Regions from separate parts of the Streptomyces sp. NBC_00631 genome, predicted to be linked through region 1. Evidence: riboswitches for the same ligand, from Rfam matches in the RefSeq annotation. Region 1 holds a riboswitch; each other region holds the start of a gene.
The links. A riboswitch is a leader RNA that binds a small molecule or an ion and turns the genes downstream of it on or off. The one in region 1 is predicted to bind thiamine pyrophosphate.

Region 1 (5,886 bases):
GGACGCGACGAGCGCCCGTTCCAGCACCTCCAGGCTGGGCGCACCCCCGGTCCCCATGATCAGCCGGGAGGAGAACGTCGTACCCCCGAGGACGAACGGATCGTCGGCCATGGCTCAGCCTCCCTGCACGGCGGTGAGAACTTCCACGCGGTCACCTTCGGCGAGCCCGGTCGCCGCCCACTGACCGCGCGGCACGACGGTCTCGTTGACGGCCGCGGCCACGCCGGACGGCGCCGCCGTGAGGGACCGTACGAGGGTGTCGAGCGCGGTGCCCGGGGCGATCTCCCGGCGCTCCCCGTTGACGGAGATGGTGACGGAGATGTTCATACGGTCTGCTCCACGAGTACGGCGGGGACGGGGTCGAACCGCTTCGGCGTGAACGGACGGGCCTCCGGCGGCAGCTCGCCGCCGGCCAGCAGCTCCGCCATCACGTCCCCCGTGACCGGTGTGAGCAGCACCCCGTTGCGGTAGTGCCCGGTGGCCAGCAGCAGCCCGTCGAGGCGGGTCGGCCCGAGCAGCGGCGCGTTGTCGGGGGAGCCGGGGCGCAGTCCGGCCCGGGTCTCGGTCAGGGGCAGCTCGGTGATGCCGGGCACCAGCTCGTGCGCGTCGCGCAGCAGCTCGTACACGCCGCCCGCCGTGACCGTCGTGTCCCAGCCCAGCTCCTCGCTGGTCGCGCCGACGACCAGTTCGCCGTTCTCCCGGGGCACCAGGTAGACGTTCCCGCCGCGCACCACGGCCCGTACGGTCCGGCTGAGGAACGGCGCGTACCGCGCGGGCACGGTCAGCCGCAGCACCTGCCCCTTCACCGGCCGCACCGGCGGCCGCACCTCGTCGGGGACGCCCGCCAGCCTCCCGCTCAGGCTTCCGCCGGCGAGTACCACCTGATCCGCGCCCAGCGCCTCACCCGCGCGGGTGACGACACCGGCGGCCCGCTCCCTGACCACCTCCAGCCGCTCCGCCCAGTCGCGGTGGAACACCACCCCGGCCCGCTCGCCCGCGGCCACCAGCGCGGCCGCCAGCCGACGCGGGTCGATCTGGTGGTCGCCGTCCACCCGCAGCCCGCCGCGCACGCCCGGCGCGAGCATCGGCTCCAGGCGCCGGCACTCCCGCCCGGACAGCCATTCGGACTCCAGGCCCGACTGCTGCTGGAGGGCGTGCAGCTCGCGCAGATGGGCCCGGTCGTCGGCGTCCAGCGCGACCGCGAGGGTGCCGCAGCGCCGGTAGCCGAGGTCGTGGCCGGTGAGTTCGGTCAGCTCGGCGGCGAAGCCGGGATAGCGGTGGGCCGAGGCCAGGTTGAGCCCCAGCAGGGTCTGCTCGCCGTAGTGCAGTTCGGTGACCGCGGCCAGCATCCCGGCCGCCACCTGCGCGGCCCCGCCGCCGGGCCCGGGGTCGACCACGGTGACGGCGAGCCCGCGCTGAGCCGTTCGCCAGGCCGTGACCAGGCCGATGATCCCGCCCCCGATGACGAGGACGTCGGACGTACGTGAGGACATGGGCGTCCAGCCCCTCCCTTCGCCGGCATGACCCGGATCAGGTTCGTACGGTCGGAGGCCGCCAGCCTCCCTCTCAGCCCGGTGCGTCCGGGCTCCCGCGTGTGCTTCCCCGCCACCCTAGCCCGCGCGGCTCCACCCTTGTAAGACGGCCTCGGACGGCGCTGTGCAACAGGTCACTCGCCACGACCCCTGACTGACTCTTTGTCAGTTGTCTATCGTTCTTGTCTATGGTGATCAGGTGAGCGAGCAGACGCAGCGACGGGGCACGTCACAGGCACGGCGCGTGGTCGTCGTGGGCGCGGGCATGGCCGGGGTGCAGACCGCCGTCGCCCTGCGCGAGCAGGGATTCACCGGCACCGTCACACTGATCGGCGCCGAGCCGCACCAGCCGTACGACCGGCCGCCGCTCTCCAAGGCCGTGCTGCTCGGCAAGTCGGAGGGCTCCGCCTTCGAGGTCGACTTCGAGGCGCTCGGCATCGAGCTGGCGCTCGGCCGCGAGGCGCTGGGCGTGCGCACCGCCGACCACGAGCTGGACACCGAGGCCGGACCGGTGCCCTACGACGTCCTGGTCCTTGCCACCGGTGCCGAGCCGATCACGCTGCCCGGCACCGAGGGCGTGCCCGGCGTCCACTTGCTGCGCACCCTGGACGACGCCGAGCGGCTGCGGCCCGTACTCGCCCGGCAGCACGACATCGTGGTCGTCGGTGCGGGCTGGATCGGCGCCGAGTTCGCCACCGCGGCCCGCGAGGCCGGCTGCGCGGTGACCGTCGTGGAGGCCGCCGACCGCCCGCTCGCGGGAGCGCTTCCCGCCGAGGTCGCCGCGCCGATGGCCGCCTGGTACGCGGACAGCGGCACCGCACTGCGCACGCACGCGCGCGTGGCGCGCGTCGAGCCCGGCGCTGTGGTGCTCGACGACGGCTCGCGGCTGCCCGCGGGCGCCGTCGTGGTGGGCATCGGCGCCCGCCCCGCCACGGCCTGGCTGACCGGCTCCGGCATCGAGCTGGGCGCGCATCGCGAGGTGCTGGCCGACGACCGCCTGCGCACCACCGCCCCCGAGGTCTACGCGGTCGGCGACTGCGCCTCCTTCCCGTCCGGCCGCTACGGCGAGCGCCTGCTGGTCCACCACTGGGACAACGCCCTCCAGGGCCCCCGCACGGTCGCCGCCAACATCCTCGGCGAGACCGACGCCGTCTACGACCCGGTCCCGTACTTCTGGTCCGAACAGTTCGGCCGCTTCGTCCAGTACGCCGGCCACCACGCCGCGGCCGACCGCATGGTCTGGCGCGGCGACCCGACCGGCCCGTCCTGGAGCGTCTGCTGGCTGCGCGAGGACCGCCTGGTAGCCCTGTTGGCGGTAGGCCGCCCCCGGGACCTGGCCCAGGGCCGCCGCCTGATCGAGGCGGGTACCCGTATGGACGCCGAGGCCCTGTCCGACCCGGCCCGCCCTTTGAAGAACGCGACTACAGCGCCCCGATAGGGGCGGGGCCGTGACATGTGCGGCTCCGCCGCGTGGGCGCGACCAGCCCCCGTGGCGCCGCACCCGAACCACGACCCGTCCCGGCACTGCCATCGCGGCCCGCTCGTCGGAGCGCCTACCCTAGATCCCGTGACCGAGATTGACGCAAAGATCGATGCTCTCGTCCCCGCCTGGCTCAACCTCCCCGACATCGCGGAAATGATGGACGTCGAGGTGACCCGCGTGCGGCAGCTGGTCAAGGAGGGCCAGCTCATCGCCGTCCGCCGCGGTGAGAACAGGGCGCTGCACGTCCCCGCCGCCTTCATCGACGGGGACAAGGTCGTCAAGGGCCTGTCCGGGACCCTGACGCTCCTGCGGGACGACGGCTTCACGGACGAAGAGATGCTGGAGTGGCTCTTCACCCCCGACGCCACCCTGCCCGGCACCCCCGCGCAGGCGCTCAGCGAGAATCGCGGCACGGAGGTGAAGCGCCGCGCCCAGGCGCTCGCCGTCTGAGGCGACCAGTACTGACACAACGGGGGATAACCGATGACCGACACCGCCCGCGCCCAGCTGGCCGACGCCCGGCTCTACCTGTGCACGGACGCCCGCAAGGAGCAGGGCGACCTCGCCGGGTTCCTGGACGCGGTCCTGGCGGGCGGTGTCGACATCGTGCAGTTGCGCGACAAGGGCCTGGAGGCCGGCGAGGAGCTGGAGCACCTCGCCGTGTTCGCCGACGCCTGCGCCCGGCACGGCAAGCTGCTCGCGGTCAACGACCGCGCGGACGTGGCCCACGCGGCCGGCGCCGACGTGCTCCACCTCGGCCAGGGTGACCTGCCGGTCCCGGCCGCCCGCGCGATCCTCGGCCCGGACGTCCTGATCGGCCGCTCCACGCACGCCGAGCCGGAGGCCGCCGCGGCCGCCGTGCAGGACGGTGTGGACTACTTCTGCACCGGCCCCTGCTGGCCCACCCCCACCAAGCCCGGCCGCCCCGCCCCCGGCCTCGGCCTGGTGCGGTACACCGCCGCCCTGGGTACCGACCGCCCCTGGTTCGCCATCGGCGGCATCGACCTCGGCAACCTCGACCAGGTGCTGGACGCGGGCGCCCGCCGGGTGGTCGTGGTCCGCGCGCTCACCGCCGCCGGCGACCCGGGCGCGGCGGCGGCCGAGTTCGCCGAGCGGCTGCGCTCGCGGTAGCGCGCAGGGGGGCGCTGTCCGGAAACTTGTCCAGTATCCGGACGCGAGGTCGACAATTCGGGCAAATATCCCGAGTTCGGTTGGGTGACCGTCCACCCCTGACTAACCTGCGGGTATGGCCCTCGGAACCGCATCCACCAGGACTGACCGCGCACGCACCGTGCGCGACATGCTCGCCACCGGCAAGATCACGTACTCGTTCGAGTTCTCGGCGCCGAAGACCCCCAAGGGTGAGCGGAACCTGTGGAGCGCGCTCCGGCGGGTCGAGGCGGTCGCTCCCGACTTCGTCTCCGTGACCTACGGCGCCGGCGGCTCCACCCGCGCGGGCACCGTCAAGGAGACCGAGCAGATCGTCGCCGACACCACGCTCACCCCGGTCGCCCACCTCACCGCGGTCGACCACTCGCTGGCCGAGCTGCGGAACATCATCGGCCAGTACGCGGACGCCGGGATCCGCAACATGCTCGCGGTGCGCGGCGACCCGCCCGGCGACCCGATGGGCGAGTGGGTGGCGCACCCGCGAGGGCTGACCTACGCGGCCGAACTCGTCCGGCTCATCAAGGAGTCGGGCGACTTCTGCGTGGGCGTCGCCGCGTTCCCGGAGATGCACCCGCGCTCCGACGACTGGGACACCGACGTCCGGCACTTCGTCGACAAGTGCCGCGCGGGCGCCGACTACGCCATCACGCAGATGTTCTTCCAGCCCGAGTCGTATCTTCGCCTTCGCGACTCGGTCGCCGCGGCCGGCTGTGAAACTCCGGTCATCCCGGAAATTCTGCCGGTCACCAGTGTGAAGATGCTGGAACGGCTGCCCAAACTCAGCAACGCGGCCTTCCCGGACGCCCTGAAAGAGCGGATCCTCACAGCCAAAGACGATCCGGCGGCGGTACGCTCCATTGGCATCGAACACGCCACGGAGTTCTGCGCCCGGCTGCTGGCCGAGGGAGTGCCCGGACTGCACTTCATCACGTTGAACAGCTCCACGGCGACGCTGGAGATCTACGAGAACCTGGGCCTGCACCATCCCCCGCAGGCCTAGACCGGCCGCACCGGAGTACGACACACTGCGTAGCGGTCACTGGAGGAGGGGCGTACATGGGCTGGACGGTCCTCTACGTAGCGTTCGGCATCGTCGCACTGTGGTTGCTCGGCGAGGTACTGCTGCAGTACAAGGCGCGGCTGCGCTGGCGGCTGCTCGCCTTCGTGGGCTTCCTCGGGGTCGTCTTCGGTGTCCTGATCCCGTCTGTGATCGTCATCGGCGTGGGCGCGATCGCCTTCGCGGTCGGCCAGACCTACGTCACGCTGTCGTTCCGCCGCGGCTTCGAGGCGGGCTGGGCCGTCAAGCGCCCGGGTGCGGAGGGTGACGGCGGCGGCCTGACCAAGCGCCGCCGCGGCGAGCCGGACCAGGACCCGGGCCTGGAAGCCACCGACCCGGACGCGGCCGACGCCGCCTACGCCGAGCAGCAGGGCGGCTACGCCACGGGCGGCACGCCGTCCTACGGCGGTGACGACTACGACCGTGACGACGTCTTCACCCCGGCGGCCCGCACCATGGAGCCCGGCGCGGCCGAGTCGACCGCGGTGTACGAGCCGCAGCCGTTGCCCGACGACACCGGCTCCTACGGCGTCTACCGCGACTCCGGCTACGCCGCCGGCGACCAGCAGGCCGCCTACGCGACCGCCGGCCAGGACCAGGCGTACGCCGCCCAGGGCACCGACCAGAACTACGCCTACGACTAC
Region 2 (5,886 bases), 4.7 Mb from region 1:
ACGCCGAAGAACGCGACGGGCACGGCCATCAGACCGAGCCGCGCCGCGCTCCCCGAACGGCCCCTTCGCGGGGCTACTTCAGTACGAGTGACGTCCACGTCTTGACCCACTGGTCACGGTTGGCGGCGATCTTGTCGGGCGCCATGGTCTCGGGATCCTGGGCGGCGGGCCCGTACTCGGTGAACTCGGCAGGCACCTTGGCCCCCTTGACCACCGGGTACACGAACATGTTCAGCGGCATGTCCTCCTGGAACTCCTTGGAGACCAGGAAGTCGATGAGCGCCTTGCCGCCCTTGGTGTTCTTGGCGTTGCTCAGCAGCCCGGCGAACTCGATCTGCCGGAAGCAGGTGCCGGTCGCGACCCCGGTGGGCGCGGTGCTCGGCTTCGGGTCGGCGTAGATGACCTCGGCGGGCGGGGAGGAGGCGTACGACACGACGAGCGGCCGGTCACCGCCCGCCTTCTTGCCGCCGGCCGAGCCGGAGAACTCCTCGTCGTAGGCCTGCTCCCAGCCGTCGACCACCTTGACGCCGTTGGCCGTGAGCTTCTTCCAGTAGCCCTGCCACCCGCCGTCCCCGTACTGGGCGGCCGACCCGAGCAGGAAGCCGAGCCCCGGCGAGGAGGTGGCCGCGTTCTCGGTGACGAGGAGGTTCTTGTACTGCGGCTTGACGAGATCGGCGTACGAGGTCGGCGGGTTCAGCTTGTGCTTGGTGAAGTACGCCTTGTCGTAGTTGACGCAGATGTCGCCGTAGTCGATGGGTGTGACCCGGTGCTTGGCCGCGTCGAGCTGGTACGCCGTGCCGACCGTGCCGAGCCCCTTCGCCTCGTACGACTGGAAGAGACCGTTGTCGAGGGCCCTGGACAGCAGGGTGTTGTCGACCCCGAAGAAGACGTCGCCCTGCGGGTTGTCCTTGGTCAGGATAGCCTTGTTGACGGCCTGCCCGGCGTCGCCGTCCTTGAGGACCCTGACCTGGTAGCCGGACCGCTTCTCGAAGTCCTTGAGCACGTTCTTGGAGACGGCCCACGAGTCGTGGCTGACGAGGGTGACGGTCTTGGAGTCGGCTCCGCTGTCCGCCGAGGACGAGCATGCGGACAGCGTCACGAGCCCGAGCCCGACGGCCGCGGCCACGAAGGTCCTGGTGTGCACTGGTGTTTTCCTCCTGGGGTTGTCCAGGAAGAGACGCGGCCCCGCCCGCGGTGTGCGGGCAGGGCGCAACAGCTTGAGTAATGACCGAACTTCCTACCCAGAATGACCTGGGCGAGGTTCAGAGGGTCTGCGGCCCGGTTGCCGCACTCTCAGCGCTGTGGCGCTCCCCTGTCGGAATATGAAGATGTGTTGGCCAGATCCTACCGCTCGGTCCCTACGGCGCTCACCTCTCGGTGGCCGCGAGCTGACCACAGGCGCCGTCGATCTCCTGCCCACGGGTGTCCCGGACCGTCACCGGCACACCATGCGCCTCGATCGCCTCGACGAACGCCTTTTCGTCCTCCGGCCGCGACGCGGTCCACTTCGAACCCGGCGTCGGGTTCAGCGGGATGAGGTTGACGTGCACGGGCTTGCCCTTGAGCAGCCGGCCCAGCCGGTCACCGCGCCACGCCTGGTCGTTGATGTCGCGGATGAGCGCGTACTCGATGGACAGGCGCCGCCCGCTCTTCTCGACGTACTCGAACCCGGCGTCGAGGACCTCGCGCACCTTCCACCGCGTGTTCACGGGGACGAGGGTGTCGCGCAGTTCGTCGTCGGGGGCGTGCAGGGAGATCGCGAGCCGGCACTTGAAGCCCTCGTCGGCGAACCGGTGGATGGCCGGGACCAGTCCGACGGTCGAGACGGTGATCCCTCGCTGCGAGAGGCCGAGCCCGTCCGGGGCGGGGTCGGTCAGCGCCCGGACGGCTCCGACGACCCGCTTGTAGTTGGCGAGCGGCTCGCCCATCCCCATGAAGACGATGTTCGACAGCCGCGCGGGACCGCCGGGCACCTCCCCGTCCCTGAGCGCCCGCATCCCGTCGACGATCTGGTGGACGATCTCGGCGGTGGACAGGTTCCGGTCCAGCCCGGCCTGCCCGGTCGCGCAGAACGGGCAGTTCATCCCGCAGCCCGCCTGCGAGCTGATGCACATGGTCACCCGGTCCGGGTAGCGCATCAGCACCGACTCGACGAGCGTGCCGTCGAACAGCCGCCACAGCGTCTTGCGCGTCGTCCCCTCGTCGGTCGACAGATGCCGTACGACGGTCATCAGCTCGGGGAACAGCGCCTCCCGCAGCTTGTCCCGCGAGCCGGCCGGGATGTCCGTCCACTGCTCGGGGTCGTGCGCGTACCGCGCGAAGTAGTGCTGCGAGAGCTGCTTGGCACGAAACGGCTTCTCCCCGACCTCGGCCACCGCGTCCTTGCGCTCGGCGGGCGAGAGATCAGCGAGATGCCGCGGCGGCTTCTTGGCTCCGCGCGGCGCGACGAAAGTAAGTTCTCCGGGCTTGGGCATGGTTCTACCAGTGTCGCAGATCGATTCGGGTGGCCTGCGACGGTGGGTCCGGGGCCGGCACGGCCCCGGGAGCGAGTTCAGCTTCTGGCGGTGGTGATGATGGCGAAAGGGGCACCGGAGGGGTCGAGGAACATGGCGAAGCGGCCGATGCCCGGGGCCTCGGTGGCCGGGATGAGGACGGTGGCTCCGGCCTCGGTGGCCGAGGCGAGTGTGGTGTCGCAGTCCCGCACCTCGAAGTAGGGATGCCATTCCGAGGTGGAGCCGGCGTCGAGGTTGGCCTGGGGCAGTTGCATCAGACCGCCGTGGGAGGACGCGTCACCGGGGGCGGGGAAGAGAACCGTGTAGGTCAGTGCCGGGCCGATCGGCACATCGGTCGTCCGCCAGGAGAAGACCGAACCGTAGAACGCCTTCGCCGCGTCCGCGTCGGTGGTGTACAGCTCCGTCCTGGCCAGGCTGCCGGGGACCGCGACGAGGTCCAGGCCCTGGGTTTCGCCGGGCTGCCAGACGGCGAAGTCGGCGCCGGTGGGGTCGACGAAGGCGGCCGCCCGCCCGAAGGCGAAGACGTCCGCCGGGGCGATCCGGACGCTGCCGCCGGCCTGCTCCACGGCCTTGGCGGTGGCGTCGGCGTCCGGGGTGTGGAAGTACACCCTCCAGGACGGGCTCGCGCCCTCCCCGGTGAGCGGGCCGATCCCGGCGACCTTCCTGCCGTCCTGCTCGAAGAAGCCGTAGCCGCCCGCCTCCGGTCCCGCCGACCGGTGTCCCCAGCCGAAGACGGCCGCGTAGAAGGCGGCGCTCGCGCCGGTGTCCGGGGTGCCCAGGTCGAGCCAGTTGGGAGCGCCGGGGACGTAGGTGGTCGTCAGCATGGTGGAGTCCTCCTCGGCCCTCGCCGGTCACCAGGTCACGGGCAGCGTACGCGGTCCGCGGATCAGGCCCTGGCGCTGGAACTCGACCTCCTCGGGTGGCACGGCGAGCCGGATGCCGGGGAAGCGGGCGAGCACCGAGCCGATCATGATCTCGGCCTCCATGCGGGCCATGATCGCGGCCATGCAGTGGTGGGGGCCGTGCCCGAAGGCCAGGTGGGGACCGTTGGCCCGCTCGAAGTCCAGGTCGTCGGGGTCGGTGAAGACGGCGGGGTCGCGGTTGGCGGCGACGTAGGCGTTGTAGACGACGTCACCGGCGCGGATCAGCTGGCCGCCGACCTCGACGTCCTCGGCGGCGACGCGCGGGATACCGACGCCGTTGCGGTGCGGGACGTAGCGGAACAGCTCGTCCACCGCCTTGGGGAGCAGCTCCGGCTCGCGGCGCAGCCGGTCCAGGTGCCTGGGGTGGGTGAGCAGCGCGTACATCATCGAGCCGCTGTTGTTGCGGACCGCGTGGCCGCCGCTGACCTGGATGGCGGTGGCCAGGGAGATCGCCTCGTCGTCGGTGATCTCGCCGTCGGCGGTGGCCTGGGCCAGCACCCCGGCGAGGTCCTCGCGAGGTTCCTCGCGGCGGCTGTGCAGCAGCTCGGCGATCCGGGCGCGGGTGGCGCGAGCGGCCTCCCGGGCACGCTCCTCGGCGTCGGGACCGGCGGAGAGCAGCGCCTCGCCGGTGGCCGCCCAGCGGTGCCAGTCCTTCTCGTCGACGCCGAGGAAGTCGCGGATCACGGCGATCGGGAACGGGCCGTGCAGATGCTCCATGAGGTCGGCCGGCGGGCCCGCGGCCTCCATCGCGTCGAGGAGTTCACCGGCCCGGCGCTCTGCCATCGGCCGCAGCCGCTGCATGGCCCGCCCGGTGAAGGCACGGGCGACGACCCGGCGCAGCCGGTTGTGCCCGGGCGGGTCGATGTACTGCAGGCCGGCCGTCTGGGAGGCCACGGGCGCCGGGCGCATGCTGGTGACGTCTCGGCCGACGACCAGTTCCCGGGAGAAACGCGGGTCGGACGTGACGAAGCGGACGTCCTCGTACCGGGTGACCAGCCAGGCGTCCCCCTCGCCGTGCGCGAGTCTGATCCGGGTGACCGGCTCGTCACGCAGCATCTCGTCCAGGAACGGGTCCGGGTCGAGGGCGGGCAGATCGTCGACGGGCCAGAACCGCACCGGCGGCGGGGCCGGGGTCGGGGACGGGGTGGAGGCCGGAGCCGGGTCGAGGGGCATGGGCAACTCCCTGCACGTCGGAGAACACAGCGTCCTCACAGGGAGTCTGCCTCTGACCGGCATGCCCATGCGATTTCTGCTGCGTCATCCGGGGCCCCACCAACGAGCCCCCGCCCTGCGAAGGAGGGGCCCCGCTACGCCCCTGCGAAGGAGGGGCCCCGCTACGCCGGCTGCATACCGACCGCCGCGATGTCCGCGTAGATCAGCCGCCGAGGCCACATCTCCGTAGGCCGACCGCAAGCCGGCGCCCGAGTGGTTCAGCCGCTACCGACGAACAACACCATCAGCAACCACACCACCGGAACCGTCGGCAGCAACGAGTCCAGACGGTCCATGCTGTGTCGACCTGCCGCTACCGCGGCGTGGCCCCGTGGCCCGCTGTCAGCCGCCGCCCACGAACAACACCATCAGCAACCACACCACCGGAACCGTCGGCAGCAACGAGTCCAGACGGTCCATGCTGTGTCGACCTGCCGCTACCGCGGCGTGGCCCCGTGGCCCGCTGTCAGCCGCCGCCCACGAACAACACCATCAGCAACCACACCACCGGAACCGTCGGCAGCAACGAGTCCAGACGGTCCATGCTGTGTCGACCTGCCGCTACCGCGGCGTGGCCCCGTGGCCCGCTGTCAGCCGCTGCCCACGAACAACACCATCAGCAACCACACCACCGGAGCCGTCGGCAGCAACGAGTCCAGACGGTCCATGATGCCGCCGTGGCCCGGCAGCAGGGTGCCCATGTCCTTGATGCCCAGGTCACGCTTGATCATGGACTCGCCGAGGTCGCCGAGGGTGGCGCTGGCCGCGACCGCGAGGCCCAGCAGGAGGCCCTGCCACCAGGTGCCGTCGTCGATCAGGAACTGCATGCACAGCGCGCCCGCGACCATCGCGAACAGCACCGCGCCGACCAGGCCCTCGCGGGTCTTGCCGGGGCTGATACGGGGGGCGAGCTTGTGGGTGCCGAAGCGCCAGCCGACCGCGTAGGCGCCGGTGTCGCTGACCACCGTGAGGAGCAGGAAGGTCAGCACCCGGAAGGGGCCGTCCTCGGCGGTGAGCATCATCGCGACGAACGTCGCCAGGAACGGGACGTAGAACGCCGCGAACAGGCCCGCCGTGACGTCCTTGAGGTAGCCCTCCGGCGGTTCCGTCATCCGCCAGACCAGGACCGCGAGCCCGGTGAGCGCCAGGGCGACCCAGGCGCCCTCGGCGCCCCGGGCGTAGCCGGCCACCACCATCGCCGCGCCGCCGAGCGCCAGCGGGACCAGCGGCGCCTTGAT
Region 3 (5,886 bases), 2.4 Mb from region 1:
CCGGTCCTCCGCGCCGCCGCTGGTGGCTTTCCTGGATCGCACGGACAAGCTGGTGCCGCTTGGTCAGGAGGGCTCGCTCGCCGACTTCGACGCCCATCTCGACGAGGCTTTGGACCGCATCCTGGCCGAGGAGCAGAGCGCAGGCTGAAGCGTCACGGCACGGTGCGCGCACCGCTCCGCCGAGCCGCGTGTGGACGCGCAGGAACGCTTCTGCGCGTCCACGAGGCCCTTACCGGGCCAGTTGTCCTCGCCCGCGCCGTCCACGGCTCACCCCCGTAGTCCGTGCCTCACCGCTTCCGGCGCCGACCCCGTCCACCGCGCGCCGACGCCGATGCGGTTGGCCCCGTTGACGCGGCCTCCATGGCCACGGCCGTCTCCGCGCCCGGCCGGTCGGCCGACACCACCAGGGCCGCGAGCAGCGTGGTGACCGGCACCGAGGCGACCAGGCCGATCGAGCCGACCAGCGTGCGCACGATCTCCTCGGCCACCAGCTCGCTGTTGGCAACCGTGGCCACACTGCTCTGCGCGATCGAGAAGAGCAGCAGCAGCGGCAGTGCGGCGCCCGCGTAGGCAAGCACGAGGGTGTTGACGACGGAGGCGATGTGGTCGCGGCCGATGCGGATGCCCGCCCGGTACAGCCCGCGCCAACCCATCGTGGGGTTGGCGTCGTGCAGTTCCCAGACGGCCGAGGTCTGGGTCACCGTCACGTCGTCCAGGACACCCAGCGAACCGATGATGACACCGGCCAGCAGCAGTCCGCTCATGTCGATCGACGGATACAGGCCGTGGATCAGGCCGGTGTTGTCGTCGGTGTTGCCGGTGAGCGCGGCCCAGTCGATGAACTCCGAGCCGAGCAGGCCGATCAGGCACAGCGAGACCAGCGTGCCGAGCACCGCCACCGAGGTCCGGGCGGACAGCCCATGGCACATGTACAGGGCGATCAGCATGATGGCGCTCGATCCGACCACCGCCACCAGCAGCGGATTCGAGCCCTGCAGGACGGCCGGCAGGATGAACAGGGTCAGCACGAGGAAGCTGACGGCCAGCGCGACCAGCGCCATCACACCGCGCAGCCGGCCCACCACCACGACCGCGAGCGCGAAGATCCCGGCCAGCAGTGCCATCGGGAACTTCCGGTTCACGTCGGTGACCGAGTACTGCAGGTCCTTGGGCGCGGAGGGCTCGTACGCGGCCACGACCTTCTCGCCCTCGTGCAACTGCCGGGACTGGTCGGGCTGCACGATCTCGGTGAAGGTACGGCCCTCGTCCTTGCCGGCGTCGACCCGGACCGTGGCCTTCTTGCAGGTGCCGCCGTCCTCCTGCTTCGAGGAAGTGCCCTCGGCGGTGGAGGTGTCGCCGGTCGAGCCCCCTCCGGAGGCGTTGACCGACTTGCAGCTGACCGAGACGACCTTGGTGACCGTCGCCGCCTGTGTCTGGCGGTCGAAGCCGACCCCGGTGCGCTCGTGCGGCGGGGCACCGCCGGGCCACAGCACCACCAGGCCGACCACGACCGCAGCAGTGAAAGGGATGAGGATCGCCGCGATGACCTTGCGCAAATGCTTGGAGACGGGTGCGGCGGGGCCGTGGCTGTGGCTGTGCCCATGTGAGTGGCCTGGGGCCTGGCCGTTGGCCGAGTGGTCATGGGTCTGACGAGGGCCGGGGCCGGGTTGGGGGCCGTGGGCGTGAGCGTGGCCGTTGTCGTCATGGTGGGCATGGCTGGGAGCGTGTCGGTGGTCGTACTGCTCGCCCTGCCCGTGGATGTGGCCGTCACCGGCACCATGGCCCCCGTGGCCGGGTCCACCGCCCTGCGAGGCGCCGTTGCCGCGCCGCGGCTCGGGGGGCGGATAGGGGTGCTGCTGTGTCGAGGTCACCGCCAGATCATCGCAAGAACGACCGGGGCCCTCTGTTCACCGCGCCCGAATTGACGCTAGCGTGGAGGCACCTTTGCACACGCGGGAGCTCGGAGCACCGGGCTGAGAGGGCGCTGACCTCCGTATTCGCGATGTTTCACGTGGAACGAGTGATGTTTCACAGGAGCGTCGCCCGACGGAAGCCGCTGCGTCGACCGCCGAACCTGTTACCGGGTAATGCCGGCGTAGGGAGTAGGTCTCATGACCAACAAGGACGCACGCACGCCTGCCTCCAACCAGGACGAACAGCCCATTGCGGACGAACCGTCCCCGGAAGGCGGGAAGTCCATCGGCTGGCACAAGGGGTACGTCGAGGGCACGCGCCCCGATCTGCGGGTGCCGGTCCGTCAGGTGCATCTCACCAACGGGCAGTCGGTGACCCTCTACGACACCTCTGGGCCGTACACCGATCCGCTTGTCGAGACCGACGTCCGCAGGGGCCTGCCGCCGCTGCGGGAGAACTGGATCATCGCCCGCGGCGACACCGAGGAGTACGCGGGCCGGCCCGTCCGTCCCGAGGACGACGGGATCAAGCACACCTCGCCGCGCGGCGGCCTGCGCAACCTGGACGCTGTCTTCCCGGGCCGCCCGCGTCAGCCCCGGCGTGGCCGGGACGGCGAGGCGGTGACGCAGCTCGCGTACGCACGCCGGGGCGAGATCACCCCGGAGATGGAGTACGTGGCCATCCGCGAGAACGTTTCTCCCGAGGTGGTCCGCGAGGAGATCGCGGCGGGCAGGGCCGTACTGCCCGCCAACGTCAACCACCCGGAGATCGAGCCGATGATCATCGGCAAGCGGTTCCTGGTGAAGGTCAACGCCAACATCGGCAACTCCGCGGTCACCTCCTCCATCGAGGAGGAGGTCGAGAAGATGACCTGGGCGACCCGCTGGGGTGCCGACACGGTCATGGACCTCTCCACCGGCCGCAACATCCACACCACCCGCGAGTGGGTGCTGCGCAACTCCCCCGTCCCCATCGGCACGGTGCCGCTCTACCAGGCCCTGGAGAAGGTCGACGGCAGGGCCGAGGAACTGACCTGGGAGATCTACAAGGACACGGTCGTCGAACAGGCCGAGCAGGGCGTGGACTACATCACCGTCCACGCGGGCGTGCGCCTGCCGTACGTGCCGCTCACCGCCAACCGCAAGACCGGCATCGTCTCGCGCGGCGGCTCGATCATGGCGGCCTGGTGCCTCGCGCACCACAAGGAGTCGTTCCTGTACGAGAACTTCGAGGAACTCTGCGAGATCCTCGCCGCCTACGACGTCACGTACTCCCTGGGCGACGGCCTGCGCCCCGGCTCCATCGCGGACGCCAACGACGAGGCCCAGTTCGCGGAACTGCGCACGCTCGGGGAACTCAACCGGATCGCCAAGCGTTTCAATGTACAGACCATGATCGAAGGCCCGGGCCACGTCCCGATGCACAAGATCAAGGAGAACATCGACCTTCAGCAGGAGATCTGCGATGAAGCTCCGTTCTATACGCTCGGCCCGCTGACCACGGACGTCGCACCGGCGTACGACCACATCACCTCCGGCATCGGTGCCGCGATGATCGCCTGGTGGGGCACGGCGATGCTCTGCTACGTCACGCCCAAGGAGCACCTGGGCCTGCCCAACCGGGACGACGTCAAGACCGGTGTCATCACCTACAAGATCGCAGCCCATGCGGCCGACCTCGCCAAGGGCCACCCGGGCGCGCAGGAGTGGGACGACGCGCTGTCCGACGCCCGCTTCGAGTTCCGGTGGGAGGACCAGTTCAACCTCGCCCTGGACCCGGACACGGCCCGCGAGTTCCACGACGAGACGCTTCCGGCGGAGCCGGCGAAGACGGCCCACTTCTGCTCGATGTGCGGGCCGAAGTTCTGCTCGATGAAGATCTCCCAGGACATCCGCCGCGAGCACGGCGGCAACCGGGCCGAGGTCGAGGCGGGTATGGCGCAGAAGTCCAAGGAGTTCGCGGCTGCGGGCAACCGGGTCTATCTGCCGATCGCGGAGTGACCGCGGGCCCGGGAGCGTGCCGGAGTCCGGGGAAGCGGCTTCCGGCACGTGCCCCGGGCCCGGCTATCTGGCTCGCCAGGCCTCGGCCTGGTCCAGGACGTACGCGGCGAGTTCGGGCGGGTGCAGGGCGAGGGCGCTCACGGCGGCCCGGTCCAGCGGGATCCGGACCGGCTCGAAGTCGCCGGTGTCAGGGGCGGCGAGCTCGGGGCCGTCGCGGCGGTCCAGGCGCATGTCCAGCAGATCGGCGAGGAAGAAGTGCTGCGTGACGGTGAGCGTCTCGCCCGGTTCGGTCACGGTCGGAAGGGGGGTGGCGGGACCGATCGTGGCGCCGATCTCCTCCATCACCTCGCGGCGCAGTGCCGCTTCGAGGCCGGTGTCATCGGGTTCGACGCTGCCGCCCACGGTCGTCCAGTACGGGGAGCCGCACGGCCAGCCCCGGCGCAGGAGAACCAGGTGGTCACTGTCGAGCAGGACGACACGCACCTTGTGACGGGCCTTCATTGACGGGCCTTCACAGGGGGCACGGTAGTGCGTCTCAGGGTACCAGGACGAGTTTTCCGGTGGTGCGCCCGGCCTCGATCGCGCGATGGGCCTCCGCGGCCTCGGACAGCGGGTAGGTCTCCTGGACGAGTACCCGCAGCCGGCCCGTCTCGATACGTTCCGTGATCCGTTCCAGCAGCTCACCGGAGGGAGCAGCAGTGACCCACACATAGCGCACCCCGCGCTCGGCCGCCTGGCCTTCGTCCGTTCCCGGGTCGATCGACGCGCCCACGAGCAGACCGCCGGGGCGAAGCACGTCGAGGGAGCGCGGTCCGTAGGAGCCGCCGACCAGGTCCAGAACCGTGTCCACCGGAGCCACGGCGGACTCGAAGGCCGTGGTCGTGTAGTCGATCAGCTCGTCGGCACCCAGCCCGCGCAGCAGTTCGTGCCGGCCTGGCCGTGCCGTGCCGATGACGTAGGCCCCCAGTTCCTTGGCCAGTTGCACCGCGACATGGCCGACGCCACCGGCCGCCGCATGGATCAGCACCCGGTCACCGGGCCGGACCCGCGCCAGTACGGCCAGCGCCTGCCAGGCGGTGACCGCGACCAGGGGCACGGCAGCCGCGAGCGCGAGCTCCAGGTTCCCCGGAGCGGGGGCCAGCGCCCCGGCCGGCGCGACGGTGAACTCGGCGTAGGCACCGCGCCGTGAGACCGGCAGCATGCCGTACACCCCGTCGCCCGGGGCGAACCGTGTCACCCCCTCGCCGACCTGCTCGACGACACCGGCGACATCGTTGCCCGGCGTCCACGGCAGTTCGACCAGCTCCGGCACCCGGCCGGAGCGGAGCACCGCGTCCCCGGGATTGACCCCGGCCCCGGCGACCCGCACCAGCACCTGGCCCGGCCCCGGCTCGGGTATGCCGGTCCCGGCGTACTCCAGCGTCTCGGGGCCACCGAACACGGACTGGACGACAGCATGCATACGGGCGGACATCAGGACTCCTCGTCGGTGGGGCGCGTCGCGTCCCATGCTCGGCCCGGACGACAGCCCTGTGGAAGAAGGCACTTTCCTGATATCGAGGTTCCTCATGGATACCGGCTTCGACCTGAGAGAACACGGCGGCGTGGACGTCTTCCTGCGCGACTGCCCGACCCGTGCCGTGCTGGACGTGATCGCCGGCAAGTGGACCATGCTGGTGCTGGTGGCCCTTGCGGACGGCCGGCTCATGCGCTTCGCGGAACTGCGCAGACGGCTCGACGGCGTGACGCCGAAGGTGCTGACGCAGACCCTGCGCGCGCTGGAGCGGGAAGGACTGCTGACCCGCACGGTGTATCCGACGGTGCCGCCGCGCGTGGAGTACCGGCTGACCGAGCTGGGTCAGGAGGCGGGCGGGCTCGTGCAGCGCATCACCGACTGGTCGCAGGCGAACATGGCCGCCATGCAGGAGGCACGGGAGGAGTTCGACGGGCGCGCCGCCCGTCAGTCCCCCGG

Region 2: linked by a shared signal. The riboswitch ahead of OHB00_RS35930 (thiamine ABC transporter substrate binding subunit) and the one ahead of thiO (glycine oxidase ThiO) in region 1 are both predicted to bind thiamine pyrophosphate.
Region 3: linked by a shared signal. The riboswitch ahead of thiC (phosphomethylpyrimidine synthase ThiC) and the one ahead of thiO (glycine oxidase ThiO) in region 1 are both predicted to bind thiamine pyrophosphate.

The regions. Positions count from the first base shown of each region.
Region 1 is NZ_CP107734.1:3,119,092-3,124,977, reverse strand. It holds gene OHB00_RS14335 (thiazole synthase) at 1-111, opposite strand, end outside; gene thiS (sulfur carrier protein ThiS) at 115-327, opposite strand; gene thiO (glycine oxidase ThiO) at 324-1,493, opposite strand; TPP riboswitch at 1,491-1,602, opposite strand; gene OHB00_RS14320 (NAD(P)/FAD-dependent oxidoreductase) at 1,732-2,970, shown strand; gene OHB00_RS14315 (Rv2175c family DNA-binding protein) at 3,100-3,465, shown strand; gene thiE (thiamine phosphate synthase) at 3,499-4,146, shown strand; gene metF (methylenetetrahydrofolate reductase [NAD(P)H]) at 4,262-5,185, shown strand; gene OHB00_RS14300 (hypothetical protein) at 5,242-5,886, shown strand, end outside.
Region 2 is NZ_CP107734.1:7,786,271-7,792,156, reverse strand. It holds gene OHB00_RS35935 (ABC transporter permease) at 1-29, opposite strand, end outside; gene OHB00_RS35930 (thiamine ABC transporter substrate binding subunit) at 74-1,144, opposite strand; TPP riboswitch at 1,217-1,324, opposite strand; gene rlmN (23S rRNA (adenine(2503)-C(2))-methyltransferase RlmN) at 1,368-2,474, opposite strand; gene OHB00_RS35920 (VOC family protein) at 2,552-3,337, opposite strand; gene OHB00_RS35915 (cytochrome P450) at 3,365-4,609, opposite strand; gene OHB00_RS35910 (phosphatidate cytidylyltransferase) at 5,239-5,886, opposite strand, start outside.
Region 3 is NZ_CP107734.1:5,550,577-5,556,462, reverse strand. It holds gene OHB00_RS25480 (SsgA family sporulation/cell division regulator) at 1-148, shown strand, start outside; gene OHB00_RS25475 (YibE/F family protein) at 288-1,871, opposite strand; TPP riboswitch at 1,943-2,119, shown strand; gene thiC (phosphomethylpyrimidine synthase ThiC) at 2,112-3,914, shown strand; gene OHB00_RS25465 (NUDIX domain-containing protein) at 3,978-4,415, opposite strand; gene OHB00_RS25460 (NADP-dependent oxidoreductase) at 4,450-5,388, opposite strand; gene OHB00_RS25455 (winged helix-turn-helix transcriptional regulator) at 5,483-5,886, shown strand, end outside.